2 linked regions of the Rhodopseudomonas palustris genome follow. The main gene of each other region encodes a partner of the protein of the gene in region 2 in a complex. Links are inferred from orthologs where the notes say so. Each region holds a gene or a part of one and is shown on either strand. Other genes may lie near its edges.

Region 1 (3,996 bases), 370 kb from region 2 along the record:
CGGCGGCGGATCGACGTCCATCTTCAGATTACCGGTGGTGATCACGCTCGGACTGCCGAGCGCGCTGAAGCGATCGGCGTCCATGCGCGACTGCGCCAGGCAGATGTCGAACCGGCCGAGCAGCGCCCCGATCGTCGCCGAGGCCCGCTGCCAGCGCGGAAACGACCGCTGCGACATTCGGCCGTTGATCAGCACCATCGGCACCCGCCGCGCCGAGGCGGCGAGGATCAGGTTCGGCCACAGATCGGATTCGATGAACAGCGCCAGGCTGGGTTGCCAGTGATCGAGGAAACGCTCGACGAAACGCGGCGCATCGTAGGGAATGAACTGGTGGATGATGTCCGGCGGAAACCGGCTCGCCACCACCTGGGCCGAGGTCAGCGTTCCGGAGGTGAGCAGGATGCGCAGGTTGAGCGCACGCAGCCGTTCGATCAGTCCGGCCGCGGCCAGCACTTCGCCGACACTGGCGCCGTGAATCCATACCACCGGGCCGCGAGGTCGCGCGTCGTTGCTGAGACCGCGGCGCTCTCCGACACGGGCGGGATCTTCCTTGCCCTGCTTCAGCCGCCGGCCGATCCACAGCGACGCCAGCGGCGCCGCGGCAGCGGTCAACCTGCGATAGGCGCGAAGCGTCATCGGCACCGGATCGACCATCAACGGCCCCGTCTGTCACCGCGAAGGTGACGCGCATCGTCGTGAAACTTCATCGTCGGTTCTGCGCGGTCAGTGCTGCGCGGACTGCGCTTCTTTTTCGGGATCCAGCAGCCGATGCAGATGAACGATGAAGTAACGCATGTGCGCATTGTCGACCGTCTGATGCGCCCGGGCCTTCCACGCCGCGTAGGCCGTTGCGTAGTTGGGGTACACCCCGACGATGTCGACCTTGTCGAGATCGCGAAAGGTCACGTTCTCAAGGTCCGTCAATTCTCCCCCGATTACGAGGTGGAGCAATTGCTGCGCATTGTCCGACATCAAACTTCCTCATTGCGGCGAACAGGCATGCGCGCGCTCAGCCTCGCGGAGAAACGCGAAAATGCTCGACGATGTGAGCATGGCGTTCGCGCCCCGCAGCCACCAGCACGCCATGTGTGACCTCGGGACGGTTGTAGACGATGGTCTCGCCCGCGAGAGTTGTCATTGTACCATCCGCTTCGTGCACGATCAAATCGGCCGCAGCAAGGTCCCAATCGCGACTCTGCCCTCCGGCGAACGCAACGTCGACCTGACGATCAGCGACACGACACAGCCGTAACGCCAACGAGCCGATCCTCGGCAGGATGTAGGCGCTCGACGGCAGGGCCAGTCGCTCGATCAGCGGCTTCGGCCCGGCCACCTTGGCACCCTCCAGCGTGGTCCCGACGCTGGCGCGCAGCGACGCGCCATTGAGCGACGCACCCGCGCCGCGCGTTGCAAAGAACAACTCTTCCGACACCGGTGCGAACACGGCGGCAAGCACCGGTCTTGCGTCGGCGATCAGGGCGACCGATACACACCAATCCTCACGGCCGGCCAAATAGGCCCGGGTGCCGTCGATCGGATCGACGATCCACACCAGGTCCTTGTCGAGCCGCGTCAGATCGTCGGCGCTTTCTTCCGACAACCAGCCGTAGCGCGGGGTGGCATCCTGCAAGCGTCGACGGATCAGTTGGTCGACCGCGATGTCGGCTTCCGACACCGGCGAGGACGCGCCCTTGGTCCAGGTCCGCAGTTCAGTGCGGAACATCGACAGCGCCAGAGCGCCGGCCTCGCGCACCGTGTCGGCGAGCAGCTCGGCATCCCGCTGCGCGACAGAACTATGCGTGGTATCTGGACTAGCGTCCGGCAATCGTCAGCCCCTCGATCCGCAGCGTCGGCGCGTTGACGCCGTAGCGGAAGGTCAGGTCGCTGGCCGGCGTCAGAGTCTTGTACATGTCGAGCAGGTGCCCGGCGATGGTAACCTCGCTGACGGCGTAGGTTCTTTCACCGTTTTCGATCCAGAAGCCGGCGGCACCGCGGCTGTAGTCGCCGGTGACGCCGTTGACGCCGGAACCGATCAGATCGGTGACGTAAAACCCCTGCTCGATATCGGCGATCAGTTCGGCGGGGCTGAGCCGGCCGGCCTCGAGATGCAAATTGTAGGGACCGGGCGACGGCGACGACGACACGCCGCGATGCGCGTGACCGGTGGTGGCGAGGCCGAGTTCGCGTGCCGTGGCGCAATCCAGCAACCACGACGTCAGCACGCCGTCGTCGACGATCGACATCGGCTTGACCGCCACGCCTTCGGCGTCAAACGCCTGCGAGCGAAGACCGCGCTTGCGCAGCGGGTCGTCGACGATGCGGATGCCATCCTTGAACAGCTTCTGACCGAGACGATCCTTCAGGAACGAGGTCTTGCGTGCGATCGAGGCGCCGTTGGCGGCGCCGACCAGATGCCCGACCAGCGAGCCGGCGACGCGCGGATCGAACACCACCGGCACCTTGCAGGTCTCGACCTTGCGCGGCCCCACCCGCGCCGCGGTACGTTCGCCGGCGACACGCCCGACATCCTCGGGCGACATCAGATCGGCCGCATGCGGCGCGGTGGTGTATTCGTAGTCGCGCTCCATGCCGGTGCCCTCGCCGGCGATCGCGGTCATCGAGATGCTCTGGCTGGACCGCAGGAAGGCACCGTGGAATCCGGTCGACGTCACCAGCACCATGCCGCCGATCCCCGACGAGGCCGAGGCGCCCCCCGATTTGGTGATGCCGGAAACCGCGAGCGCCGCAGCCTCCGCTGCGCGGGCGCGCCGCTCCAGCTCGGCGGTCGACGGAGTGTGCGGATCGAGCAGATCGAGATCGGGAAAATCACGGGCCAGCAGTTCCGTATCCGCGAGGCCGACATATTTGTCGTCCGGCGCGACGCGGGCCATCGCCACCGCGCGCTCGGCGAGCTTGGCGACCGCGTCGCCACTGATGTCGTTGGTCGAGACCACCGCCTGACGGCGACCGACGATCACCCGCAGGCCGACATCGTCACCTTCCGAACGCTCGGATTCCTGCATCCGTCCGTCGCGCACTTCGACGCCGTGCGACACCCCGCGGACCGCCACCGCATCGGCCTGATCGGCGCCTGCGCGACGCGCCGCCTCGACCAGCCGTTGTGCCAAATCGCTCAGCGCCGACTGATCGAACAAAGCCGAATCCACAGAAGACGAAGCCGGCGAACGTGCGCTTGGTGAAGAGTTCACAAATACAATTCCTAAGGCTTGAAGTAACGACGCGGGGCAGCGGATGCACGCTGTCGACATCACAGATGTGCTTGTTCGACGCGGACTTCAAGCACTTTGCACCCGACCGGAACAATTCATTGCCGAGCCGAGCGCAAGATTGCGTCAATCATGCTGGCCAAGGTTCTGTCAATCATGAGCGGCGAAGCAGTCGGGGTCAGTTTCGATTAACCAGCCTTATTAAGCGAATCCGGACCGGGCTCTGGCAAGCTCTCACCCATCGACCGGGAACATAATTCCGGCGGGGAGATCAAAGCCGTGAGGCGTCAAACAGCAACAGGCGGGGTCAACCTCGCCGGGTCGAGCCGCGACTTGCGGCTCGACCCTCTCTCACTGCCGATCCGCTTCGACGCGCACGACGTGCGGGCCGACGGCGGCATCCGGCAAATCGAACTACACCGCGAGCGGGTGGTGCTACGCCGCGCCGTCTCCGGCATGAGAATGGCGGTCAACGTCAGCGTCAGCGACTTCCGCGGCATCGGCTGCCGAGGTCTCGACGACGGCCGCATGCTGATGCTGGTGCACCGCGATCCGTCGCTGTCGATCCCTCTGGGAATCAGCGACGACCCCGAGGAGATCGAACGGATGTGGGCACTGTGGAGCGAGATCTTCGGACTGCCGCAGCTTCCCGAAGACAAGATGCGCGAGCCTGCGCAGCGCCGCCGTCGTCATCACGTGATCAGCAAGCGTCGTCCGCGCTTCCTGACACGCCGGCGAGTCGGCCGACTGCTCGACGCACCGAAATGCT
Region 2 (4,810 bases):
TGGAATACGGGCAGACGATGTGGGCGCGGTCGACCAGCGTCTGCGCCTGGGCCGGATCCATGCCCGGCAGGCTGATCTTCAGCTCCACTTCGATGCCGAAGCCGGTCGGAATCGGGCCGATGCCGACCGAACCGGTGACGCTGACGTCCTTCGGGATCGGCAGCTTGTCGCGCCCGGCGACGAACTTCATCGCGCCGAGGAAACAGGCCGAATAGCCGACCGCGAACAACTGCTCCGGATTGGTGCCGGCGCCGCCTCCGCCGCCGAGCTCCTTCGGCGTCGTGAGGGCGACGTCGAGATGCCCATCGCTGCTCACGCCGCGGCCGTCACGGCCTCCGGTGGCGGTCGCGGTGGCGCGGTAGAGAACTTTCTCGACTGACATGGTGTGGTCCTTCTCGGGTTGAGGGTTCTGGAACTCTGGTGATCGATTTAGATCGCCCACATAATTATCGCGCACGATATTTTTGATACCGCTTGTCGATTTGTCCGGCCGCCCTTTCCGCATCAGGCGGCCTGAAACAACTTGGATCGGACCTTGGTCAGCTTGTCGCGCAGCTCGACGATGTCGTCGAGCGAGCCGCCCATCGCGGCGCCGAGACAGTCCGGAACATGCTTGAGCTGCTGGCGCAGGGCGCGTCCCTCCTCGGTGAGGCCGACGATCACCTGCCGCTCGTCCTCGGCAGACCGCCGCCGGCTGATCAGCCCGCGCGCTTCTAGCCGCTTCAACAACGGCGTCAGCGTGGTGGTCTCGAGATAGAGCTGATCGCAGATCTCCGAGACATTGAGCTGGTCCCTTTCCCACAGCACCAACATCACGAGATACTGCGGATAGGTCAGGTCGAACTCGCGCAGCAGTGCGCGATACACCTTGTTGACCCCGAGCAGCGTCGAGTACAGCGCGAAGCAAAGCTGGTTCTCCAGCTTCTGCTTGTCCGCCGATCGCGGCGCGCGTGACGATGTCGAAGGTGGCTTCATGCAGGGTAATTTATATCGCGCGCGATATATTGTCAAGAAGCGCTGCGAAGCGAGCCTTTCGAAAGCCGCTGCGATTCCCTCTTTGTTGAAGACGACGAAGCTTGGGCCAACCGATTTTTGACCGCAACCATCTTGGCCGCAGAGTTTCCTCACCGGGAAGCGATCAGCTTCACCGACTGGAGGAACTGAAAATGGCTCGATCAAAATTCCCGATGGATTGGAATCGCGCGCTGGACGTATTGCGTACACTAGTGAGCTTAGTCCGCGAGATCATCGAAATTCTGAAGTCGTGTCTCGGCGCGTGACCCTCAATGAACCACTCGACGTTCACGATCCGCCGCATACGCGTGCGCCGCACGGATGTCCTGTTCGGTCAGCTCCGGGAAATCGGAGATAATCTCTTCCGGCGTCTGGCCATCTGCCAGCCAGCCGAGCACATCCGCGACCGCAATTCGCATATGGCGAATGCACGGCCGACCGCCGCGCTTCCCCGGCTCGATGGTGATGATCTCCCGGTAATCCATCTGAACACCATAGCATGCTTTTTCGGTGGGGCGCAGGCGTCGCTCCCAAATCCGCCAACCCCTCGCAGAACCAGGTCAGACCACCTATGTTGTGCCCCAAACAACTTCGGGAACAGGATCTCATGACCAACCCAGCCCAGACCTCGCTCATCGACCGCGCCAATCTCGATCGCGACGAGGTGAGGCGCGAGATCGCGCGGGGGCTGGCGGGGGCGGACGATGGCGAGCTGTTTTTCGAATACAGCCAGACCGAGGCGCTGGCGTTCGACAACGGCCGGCTGAAGCAGGCGACCTACGACACCGCGCAGGGCTTCGGTTTACGCGCCGTTAAGGACGACGCGGTCGGCTACGCGCATTCCTCCGACGTGTCACTGCCGGCACTGATCCGCGCCGCGGACGCGGTCGCGGCCGTGCGCGGCGACTACAGCGGCACGCTGGCGGTGGCGCCGGCGCACACCAATGTGCGGCTGTACGGCGACGACAACCCGCTCGACGCGCCCGGCTTCGAGGCCAAGGTCAAGCTGCTCGGCGAGATCGACGCCTATATCCGCGACAAGGACCCGCGGGTGCGGCAGGTGTCGGTGTCGGTCGGCGCCACCTGGCAGGTGGTCGAGATCCTGCGCCCCGACGGCGAGAGCTATCGCGACATCCGCCCGCTGGTGCGCGTCAACGTCTCGGTGGTCGCCGGCCAGGGCGACCGTCAGGAGAGCGGGTCCAAAGGCTATGGCGGCCGCGAGCCCTATGCGCGCTTCATCGAGACCAAGGCCTGGCGTGACGCCGCCGACGGCGCGTTGCGCGAGGCGCTGGTTAACCTGGAATCGGTGCCGGCCCCGGCCGGCGAAATGGATGTGGTGCTCGGCCCCGGCTGGCCCGGCGTGATGCTGCACGAGGCGGTCGGCCACGGCCTCGAGGGCGATTTCAACCGCAAGAAGACGTCTGCTTTCGCCGGCCTGATGGGCCAGCAGGTCGCCGCCAAGGGCGTGACCGTGGTCGACGACGGCACGATTTCGGCGCGGCGCGGCTCGCTGTCGATCGACGACGAGGGCACTCCGACCAGCCGCACCGTGCTGATCGAGGACGGCATTCTCACCGGCTACATGCAGGACCGCCAGAACGCCCGGCTGATGGGCATGAAGCCGACCGGCAACGGCCGCCGGCAGTCCTACGCCCATGTGCCGATGCCGCGGATGACCAACACCTACATGCTGGCCGGCCAGCGCGACCCGGCCGAAATCCTCGCTTCGGTGAAGAACGGCATCTACGCGGCGAACTTCGGCGGCGGTCAGGTCGACATCACGTCGGGCAAATACGTGTTCCAGTGCACCGAGGCCTATAAGATCGAGAACGGCAAGATCGGCGCGCCGCTGAAGGGCGCGATGCTGATCGGCAACGGCCCGACCGATTTGCACCGCATTTCCATGATCGGAAACGACATGCAGCTCGACGACGGCATCGGCACCTGCGGCAAGAACGGTCAGGGCGTACCGGTGGGCGTCGGCCAGCCGACGCTGCGGATGGACAGGATCACGATCGGAGGCACCGGCGGATGACGTCGGAGACGAATTCGGAAAGCGCGCCGGCACGGCGCTGGGGCTCGCAGCTCACGCAGCTCGTCGCCGTGGTGGCGATCGTGCTGGTCGGCAAGGCCGCGCTGGCCGAGCCGTTCTACGTGCCGTCCGGCTCGATGGAGCCGACGCTGCTGATCGGCGATGCACTGCTCGCTTCGAAATATCCTTACGGCTATTCGACCGCCTCGCTGCCGATCCACGTTTCGGTGCCGGAGAGCGGCCGGGTGTTCGGCGCCACGCCGCACCGCGGCGACGTCGTGGTGTTTCGCTGGGCCGGCGACCGCTCTCAGGTCTGGGTCAAGCGCGTGGTTGGTCTTCCCGGAGACAGAGTCGAGATCGACGGCGGCCGGGTTTTCATCAACGGCGAAGCCGCCAAGGTGACGCCGGACGGCGTCGGTCGCGCCGAGGACGACAACGGTTCCTCCGAAACGGCCGCGCGCTACATCGAGACACTGCCCGGCGGCGTCGCCCACCCGATCTTCAAGCTGTACGATAACGGCCGACTCGACAACATGCCGGAAGTGACGGTACCTCCCGGCCACCTGTTCGTGATGGGCGACAACCGCGACAATTCCTCCGACAGCCGCGTCCCGGTGCGCGACGGCGGCGTCGGCATGGTCCCGGTCGACGATCTGGTCGGCCGGGTCGATGCCATCGTGGGCTCGTGGAATCCCGGCGTCCGCCACCAGCCGGTCAGCGACTGGCTGTCCGGCTTCCGGGTGGCGCGGTTCTTCACCAAGGTGCATTGAGACGCAGCGTTTCGCGCGTCAGCGTACCACGCCCGAAATAAATCCGGGCTTGCGCCGCGGCGGCTTGATCTGGCTTTTCAGGAAACAGCGGGCGTTGCGGCCGACATAGCCGGGACGGGCATAGGTCCAGGCCCGGCATTTGTGCTCGTCGACGCACGCCGCCTTGCAGGCCTCGTCGCCCTCGCCGGACTTCAGCTCGAAATTGCGATAATCGCCGCCGAAGCGGTCGATCGAGACCTCGTTGGAATCGTTGCGTGGCTCCAGCACTCCGGCACCGCGGACGCCGGACACGCAGCAGGAATTCGGCGTCCGCGGCGGCACCGTGCTCTTCAGCCAACACATCGCACCGTCTTCCGGCGAGCGCGGATAGCTGAATGTCCACGACCGGCAGCGCTTGTCGCGTTCGCACATCAGCGCGCATTCGGCCGGATCTCCGCTTGTCACCGGCGTGCGCAGATAGTCGCCGCCGATCCGGTCGATATTGGCCTGCGCGTGCGAGGCGTGCGGCGACAGCGCCGCCGCAGCCACGGCGAGCACGAGCCAACATGCCCTGAGCAGGCCGCTTCGCATTCAGACTTGCTTTCGCGTTAGGCCCGGACCCCTGGCCGATAGACATCAGGCCGGTCCGCGGCGCAGCCCCGAGGCCGCATCTGACGGCCGGCAACCTGTATGGCGGATGAACGGCACAGGCCAGCGCGGCCTCGGTCCGCTAGCGTTCAGAACGCATATTCCTCGTAGGCCGGCTCCACCGAGCCCCGCCAGGCGCCGTGGTACTTCTCGAGCATCTCCTCGGCCGGGGTGTGGCCGCTGTCGAGAATCCGATCGAGCGGCGCCAGATGCCGCGATTCGTCGAGGCCGGTGGCATCGATCCGGGCGCGGCGACGCAGCCCGGCATGCGCCAGCACCATGCAATCCTTGGCGATCTCGAACAGGAAGCGATTGCCGATCTTGGCCTTGAAGCCGAGCCGCGGCACCTCGTCCCGCAGCGTCTGAC

Evidence for each region.
Region 1: the proteins of tldD (region 2) and FLL57_RS02070 are in contact, whole or in part, in a solved structure (PDB 5NJ9), measured with the Escherichia coli proteins. The link is inferred for Rhodopseudomonas palustris from one-to-one orthologs.

What each region holds. Positions count from the first base shown.
Region 1 is NZ_CP041387.1:439,356-443,351, reverse strand. The notes cover bases 1,011-3,954. They hold FLL57_RS02070 (TldD/PmbA family protein), read right to left. Parts: upstream 3,210-3,954; coding sequence 1,812-3,209; downstream 1,011-1,811. Other genes in these bases: FLL57_RS02065 (DUF6101 family protein), read left to right, coding at 3,507-3,954; FLL57_RS02075 (3'(2'),5'-bisphosphate nucleotidase CysQ), read right to left, coding at 1,011-1,825. Also shown: FLL57_RS02085 (3-deoxy-D-manno-octulosonic acid transferase), read right to left, coding at 1-654; FLL57_RS02080 (DUF4170 domain-containing protein), read right to left, coding at 724-972; more of FLL57_RS02075, read right to left, coding at 1,010-1,010; more of FLL57_RS02065, read left to right, coding at 3,955-3,996.
Region 2 is NZ_CP041387.1:70,799-75,608, reverse strand. Bases 1,030-3,835 are described here. They hold tldD (metalloprotease TldD), read left to right. Parts: upstream 1,030-1,621; coding sequence 1,622-3,049; downstream 3,050-3,835. Other genes in these bases: FLL57_RS00300 (PAN domain-containing protein), read right to left, coding at 3,835-3,835; lepB (signal peptidase I), read left to right, coding at 3,046-3,816; FLL57_RS00315 (DUF433 domain-containing protein), read right to left, coding at 1,284-1,499. Outside these bases: FLL57_RS00325 (organic hydroperoxide resistance protein), read right to left, coding at 1-382; FLL57_RS00320 (MarR family winged helix-turn-helix transcriptional regulator), read right to left, coding at 505-975; more of FLL57_RS00300, read right to left, coding at 3,836-4,386; FLL57_RS00295 (glutamate--cysteine ligase), read right to left, coding at 4,533-4,810. UniProt on the Escherichia coli protein: Metalloprotease involved in CcdA degradation. Suppresses the inhibitory activity of the carbon storage regulator (CsrA).